DNA from 2 places in the [Ruminococcus] lactaris ATCC 29176 genome. Region 1 is predicted to be linked to the other one. Evidence: predicted binding sites of a transcription regulator. Region 1 holds the regulator's gene; the other holds the start of a gene.

What was found. Region 1 encodes Rex, which represses fermentation and respiration genes when NADH is low (regulators of the CRP and FNR family bind a similar motif). Its sites were predicted from a motif close to ATTGTTAANTANTTAACAAT; they were not measured.
Region 2: the regulator Rex is predicted to act here: its motif matches at 1,167-1,186, upstream of adhE (bifunctional acetaldehyde-CoA/alcohol dehydrogenase).

What each region holds. Positions count from the first base shown of each region.
Region 1 covers NZ_CP102292.1:1,409,022-1,412,786, forward strand. Annotated here, with positions in the region: gene alr (alanine racemase) at 1-282, opposite strand, end outside; gene NQ541_RS06690 (bifunctional ADP-dependent NAD(P)H-hydrate dehydratase/NAD(P)H-hydrate epimerase) at 283-1,782, opposite strand; gene NQ541_RS06695 (redox-sensing transcriptional repressor Rex) at 1,858-2,499, opposite strand; gene abc-f (ribosomal protection-like ABC-F family protein) at 2,680-3,765, shown strand, end outside.
Region 2 covers NZ_CP102292.1:414,274-418,038, forward strand. Annotated here, with positions in the region: gene NQ541_RS02090 (DNA-directed RNA polymerase subunit alpha) at 1-367, shown strand, start outside; gene NQ541_RS02095 (bL17 family ribosomal protein) at 523-1,041, shown strand; gene adhE (bifunctional acetaldehyde-CoA/alcohol dehydrogenase) at 1,288-3,765, shown strand, end outside.

The DNA.
Region 1 (3,765 bases):
CTCGTATTCGTCCGGGAAGACACATCCCAGTACCAGAATCGGCTTTTTGATCCCCTGTTCACGCAGGACACCCGCCTCTCCCATACATGCAACAGCATAGCCCCAGATATATGGCATCTCTTCAAACATTTTCGCCAGCGGAACTGCCCCATGACCATATCCGTCGGTCTTGATGACTGCGATCAGTTTTCCGTCTTCGCCAATCCGCTTTTTCATCTGCTCCATATTATATGCAATGGCATCCAAATCGATATATGCACAAACTCTGCTGTATTTCTTCATTTAGTTACACTCCTTTGCTTTCTTCATCGCTACCTGTATTCCATGGATCAGATCCCTTGCGAGAACACTGTAACCACCTTTTTTATCCCTTGCCTCATCTCCACCACAGGCATGCAGAAAAACGCCTGTCACTGCACTTTGAAATCCATCCATTCCCTGTGCGAGAAGTCCGGTGATCACACCCGCAAGCACATCTCCCGAACCGCCTTTTGCCATGGCTGCATTGCCTGCCAGATTAAGGAAGTTCTGCCTGTCTTTCTGGGCAACTATCGTCCTGCTGTCTTTTAAGACACAGATACACGGGGATTCCTCGGTAAACCGGTGAAGTACTTCAAACCGCCGTTCTACAATTTCTGATACAGAGATTCCTGTCAGCCGGGACATTTCTTTCATATGAGGGGTGAGGATCATATTTTTCCCAAGTTTTTTATACAGATCTTTCCTTCCTGCAAGAAGGTTCAGTCCATCTGCATCAATCACGCAGGAACACTTTGCTTTCTCTATTGTATGCAGCAAAATCTTTTCTGATCTACTGCTTTGTCCTAATCCACAGCCGATACAGATGACATCTGCCCACCCGATCAGTTGATCCAGTTTCTCTTCATCATACTCTCTATAGCAGGAAATGATCGCCTCTGGAAGAAGTCCCTGAAGTACCTGCCTGTTCTCTTCTGCTGTATAGATCTGGACAAGTCCGGCACCAACCGTATACGCTGCTGTAGCTGAAAGATAAGCTGCTCCTGCCATTCCCGGACTGCCGGTGATCATAAGGACTCTGCCAAAACTGCCCTTATGCGAATCCTCTTTTCTTTCCGGCAGCAGATTTCCCAGCTCCTTTTTATCATAGGTCATGCAGACACTTTTCTGTTCAAAAAAGTACTCGGGATCAATCCCGATCGTTACCGGAACAACCTCTCCCGCACAGATCTGTCCCGGATACAAAGCACAGCCACGCTTCTGACATGCCATAGATACTGTCAGTTCCGCCTGAAATGCAATACCAAGCACCTTTCCTGTAGCAGAACAGATTCCTGATGGAATATCCACTGCAACCTTCTGTGCCGTCTGCCGGTTCATCCATCCGATCACATCTCTGTAGTGTCCTGCAACTTCTCTGCACAGACCAACGCCAAAAATTGCATCAATGATCACAGTATACTCTTTCTCGGGGATTTCTGTAAACAAATTAATCCCGAGATTTTTGTCGATCTGAGCCTGCAATCTGCATTCTTCCGTCATAGAGCTTTCTCTTCCCGTAAAAAGCACATCCACATGGCAGCCCTTTTCAGCCAGAAGTCTTGCCACAGCAAATCCATCTCCGCCATTATTTCCACTGCCGCATACGATCAGTGGTCGCCTTAAATCCTTTTTCTTTTCTTCCAGTACTTCAACAATTTTTAATGCTGCCCTCTCCATAAGAACCACAGAAGGTACACCGATCTGCTGGATCGTATACTGATCTGCTTTCTTCATCTGTTCTCCGTCCGGTAAATATCTCATGAGCAGTCCCCTTTCTTTTAAAGACAAACTGCTGCGGACCGGTCCAGCTATGACCATACCCGCAGCAGTCCTCTGCTATTTTTGAATTTCATTGTGCTGGCTGATATTATAAGACAATTTCATCAGACTGTCAGCAAGATGTACACTCTCCACAATGACATCCTTGGGAAGTGTAAGATCCGTATGTGCAAAATTCCAAATGGCCTTGATCCCATTCGCTACCAGGACATCCGCTACTTCCTCCGCTTTTGACTTGGGAAGTGTAAGAGCTGCAATCTCAATATCATTTTCCTGCAGGTATCCTTCCAGTTCATCCAGCATTCTGACAGGGATTCCCCGGATCGTCACTCCCTCAAGACGCGGATTCACATCAAATAAACTTTTTAAAATAAATCCATTCCGTTCAAATGATGCATAATTTGCCAGTGCCTGTCCAAGATTACCGGCACCGATAATAATAAAGTTATGATCCTTATCCAGTCCCAGTATCTTTCCAATCTCCGTATAAAGGTACTTTACATTATATCCATATCCCTGCTGTCCAAATCCACCGAAATTGTTCAGATCCTGCCGGATCTGGGATGCTGTTACCTGCATCTTTTTACTCAGGTCATTGGATGAGATCCTCTCTACACCCGCTTCAAGCAGGTCTCCCAAATATCTATAATATCTTGGAAGCCTGGAAATTACGGCACGTGATATTTTTCTTTGTTCCACTTCCATTGCCCTCCACATCATAATCTACCCAACATTATATAGAATAGTTAAACTTCTGTCAAACTTTACTTTCCTACTTCTTGTATTTTCGGCTATTTTCGATATAATAGATACTTGGAGTTTTATAATAATGAAGAGCCATTTTAAAATAAGAACTATGATATAAGGAGTTTATTGATTATGATTTTAGCCTGTCACAATCTGAATAAAGCATTCGGCGAACATACCATTGTCTGCGACGGTTCTTTTCATATTGAAGACCGGGAGAAGGCAGCTCTTGTCGGGATCAATGGTGCCGGGAAATCTACGATTCTGAAAATGATCATCGGGGAGGAACCCCTGGACGGTGGCGATGTTATTCTTGCCAAAGGGAAGACTCTCGGTTATCTTGCACAGCGTCAGGATCTGACATCCGGCAATACAATCTATGAGGAAGTAAAAAGTGCAAAAGCCGATATCTTTGCAATGGAAGCCCAGCTTCGTTCCATCGAGCAGGAACTGAAATCCTTAACCGGGGAAGATCTGAAAAACCGGCTGGATACATACAACCGGCTTCAGTCTGAATATGAGGCCAAAAATGGCTATGCCTGTGAAAGTGAAATCACTGGTGTCCTGAAGGGGCTTGGATTTACAGAGGATGATTTTTCCAAGCAGACCGATACCCTCTCAGGAGGTCAGAAGACACGAGTCTCTCTTGGAAAACTGCTTCTGACAAGCCCTGATATCCTCTTACTGGACGAGCCGACCAACCATCTGGATCTTAGTTCCATTGCATGGTTGGAAACGTATCTTTTAAATTATTCAGGAGCCGTATTGATTGTTTCCCATGACCGGTATTTTCTGAACCGTGTCGTAACAAAAGTCATTGAGGTCGATCAGGCTCATATTCGTATGTATATGGGAAACTACAAAGCCTATGCAGCGAAAAAGCAACAGATCCGTGATGCCCGCCTGAAAGAATACATGAACCAGCAGCGTGAAATAAAGCATCAGCAGGCAGTCATCGAGAAACTTCGTTCTTTCAACCGGGAGAAATCCATCAAGCGGGCTGAAAGCCGGGAAAAAATGTTGGACCGTATCACTCCTGTTGAAAAGCCCGTTGAAAGCGTCCGCGAAATGCACTTTTCTCTTGAGCCGTCCTGTATCAGCGGATCGGACGTCCTGACAGTTGAACATCTGTCCAAACGCTTTGACAGCCAGCAACTTTTTCAGGATATCAGCTTTGAGATCCATCGCGGGGAACACGTTGCCATCATTGGTGATAAT
Region 2 (3,765 bases), 990 kb from region 1:
GACATTGGATGTGTGGACAAAAGGTACAATGGCTCCTGATGAAGCAGTCAGCCTTGCCGCAAAAGTTTTAAGTGAGCACCTGAAGCTCTTTATCGATCTTTCTGAAGTTGCACAGCAGGCAGAAGTTATGATCGAAAAAGAAGATGATGAAAAAGAAAAGGTTCTTGAGATGAGCATTGATGAGCTTGAACTTTCAGTTCGTTCTTATAACTGTCTGAAGAGAGCCGGTATCAATACCGTTGAAGAACTTACAAATAAGACTCCTGAAGATATGATGAAAGTTCGTAATCTCGGACGTAAATCCCTTGAGGAAGTACTTGCTAAGCTGAAAGAACTTAATCTTGAACTGAACCATAGTGAAGAGTAAGATCCTGTCGCAAAGACAGAAGAAACCGAAGCATCGTTTGAGATGTTCGGCAGTGATTGAATATCCTGTCGGTAAGCCCGAAGAGTTCGGCAGGAGCATTTGATTAATAAGCCCGAAGATGCATAACCAAATGTGAATGAATGGAGGAATAAAAAATGGCAAAGTATAGAAAGCTCGGCAGAACAGCCAGCCAGAGAAAAGCTTTACTGAGAAACCAGGTAACAGCACTTCTTAGCAACGGAAAGATCGTTACTACAGAAGCTAAGGCAAAAGAGATCCGTAAGCAGGTAGAAAGCCTGATCGCTCTCGCTGTAAAAGAAAAAGATAACTACGAAGAAGTTACAGTAAAGGCTAAAGTTGCACGTAAAGATGCTGATGGCAAGCGTGTAAAAGAAGTCGTTGACGGAAAGAAAGTTACTGTATACGATGAAGTAGAAAAGACAATTAAGAAAGATAAGCCAAGCAGACTGCACGCAAGACGTCAGATGCTCAAAGTTCTCTTCCCGGTTAAAGAAGGCGAGAAGAAGAACATGAAAGAAGTAGATATGGTTGCAAAGCTCTTTGATGAGATCGCACCGAAGTATGCAGACCGTAACGGTGGTTATACAAGAATCGTAAAGATTGGTCAGCGTAAAGGTGACGCAGCTATGGAAGTTCTGATTGAGCTTGTATAATCTATATTAGATATTTAAAATTCTATGATCCTCTGTAGGATGAGATAATCCTGCAGAGGATTTTTAGCATATATTTGAAAAAAAGCATGGATTTGGTGAAAATGCACAAAAAAACACCAAAAAAATGTGTTAAATTATTAACAAAAGCGACATTGACAATTTATTAACGAACGAGTTATACTAATATCTGTGATCAGGAATGACCTGATAGGAAATGATTCATTCAAGTACAGGAGGAATAATCTAATGGCTAAGAAAGAAACCGCAAAGACTGTAGAGAAGACAGTTAATACCGGATTCATTGACAATGTAGAGGCCCTTGAGGCGAAAATGAAAGAGATGCGTGAGGCACAGAAAGTATTCGCTACTTTTACTCAGGAGCAGGTAGATAAGATCTTCTACGAAGCTGCTATGGCTGCCAACAAGGCACGTATCCCGCTTGCAAGACAGGCAGTAGAAGAGACTCAGAGAGGTATTCTCGAGGATAAGGTCATCAAAAATCATTACGCAGCAGAGTACATCTACAATGCATATAAAGATACAAAGACATGTGGTGTGATCGAGGAAGATAAGGCATACGGAATTAAGAAGATCGCAGAGCCAATCGGACTTGTTGCAGCAGTTATCCCGACAACAAACCCGACATCAACAGCAATCTTTAAGACTCTGATCTGCTTAAAGACAAGAAATGCAATCATCATCAGCCCACATCCGGCTGCAAAGGCATCTACAATTGCAGCAGCTAAGGTTGTTCTGGATGCAGCAGTGAAAGCCGGAGCTCCGGAAGGAATCATCGGATGGATCGATGCTCCGTCACTGGAACTGACAAATACAGTAATGAGAGATGCTGATATCATCCTTGCAACAGGTGGTCCTGGAATGGTTAAAGCAGCTTACTCTTCAGGAAAACCGGCACTCGGAGTTGGAGCTGGTAATACACCGGTTATCATCGACGATACAGCAGATGTAAGAATGGCAGTAAACTCTATCATTCATTCTAAGACATTTGATAATGGTATGATCTGTGCTTCAGAGCAGTCCGTAACTGTTCTTGAAAGCGTATATGAGGAAGCTAAGAAAGAATTCCAGTACAGAGGATGCTACTTCCTGAAACCAGGTGAGGAGCTTGACAAAGTTCGGAAGACAATCATCATCAACGGTGCATTGAACAGCAAGATCCCTGGAAAGTCAGCTTACGAGATCGCTAAGATGGCTGGCGTAGATGTTCCGAAGGAGACAAAGATCCTTATCGGTGAAGTTGAGTCTGTAGATATCTCAGAAGAGTTTGCACATGAAAAATTATCTCCGGTACTTGGTATGTATAAAGCTAAGACATTTGATGAGGCACTTGAGAAAGCAGCTCAGCTTGTAGCAGACGGTGGATACGGACATACATCATCTCTTTATGTTCATCCGGCTGAGACAGAGAAGATCGCTAAGCATGCAGCAGCAATGAAGACTTGCCGTGTTCTGATCAATACACCTTCTTCTCACGGTGGAATCGGAGATCTTTACAACTTCAAGATGGCTCCGTCTCTGACACTTGGATGCGGTTCTTGGGGTGGAAACTCAGTTTCCGAGAACGTAGGAGTGAAACATCTTCTTAATATCAAGACAGTAGCTGAGAGGAGAGAGAATATGCTGTGGTTCAGAACACCTGAAAAGGTATACTTTAAGAAAGGTTCTATGCCGGTTGCACTGGATGAACTTGGTACAGTAATGCACAAGAAGAAAGCATTCATCGTAACAGACTCTTTCCTGTACAAGAATGGATATGTAGCTCCGATCGAAAAGAAACTGGACGAGATGGGAATCCAGCATACATGCTTCTTTGAGGTTGCTCCAGACCCGACACTTCAGTGTGCTCGTAAGGGTGTTGATCAGATGAGACAGTTCGAGCCAGATACAATCATCGCTCTTGGTGGTGGATCTGCAATGGACGCTGGTAAGATCATGTGGATCATGTATGAGCATCCAGAAGCAAACTTTGAAGATATGGCTATGGACTTCATGGACATCCGTAAGAGAGTATTTACATTCCCTAAGATGGGAGAGAAAGCTTACTTCGTAGCTATCCCAACATCTTCAGGAACAGGTTCTGAGGTAACACCATTCGCAATCATCACAGACGCTGACACAGGTGTTAAATGGCCAATCGCTGACTACGCTCTGCTTCCAAACATGGCAATCGTAGACGTAGACAACATGATGACACAGCCGAAAGGACTGACAAGTGCTTCAGGTATCGACGTTATGACACATGCAATCGAGGCATATGTATCTATTATGGCTACAGATTACACAGATGGTCTTGCTATGAAGGCTGTTAAGCTTGTATTCGAGAACCTTCCATCTGCATACGAGAACGGAGCAAACGATCCGAAGGCTCGTGAAGAAATGGCAAACGCTTCCTGTATGGCTGGTATGGCATTCGCAAATGCATTCCTTGGTGTTAACCACTCTATGGCTCATAAGCTTGGTGCTTTCCACCACCTGCCACACGGTGTTGCTAACGCAGTAATCCTGACAGAGGTTATGAGATACAACGCAGCAGAAGTTCCGACAAAGATGGGAACATTCTCACAGTATCAGTACCCACATGCACTTGCAAGATACGCAGAACTCGGACGTTTCGCAGGATGCACAGGTAAAGATGATAAAGAAGTATTTGAGAACTTCATCGCAAAACTTGAAGAACTTAAAGAAATCATCGGAATCAAGAAG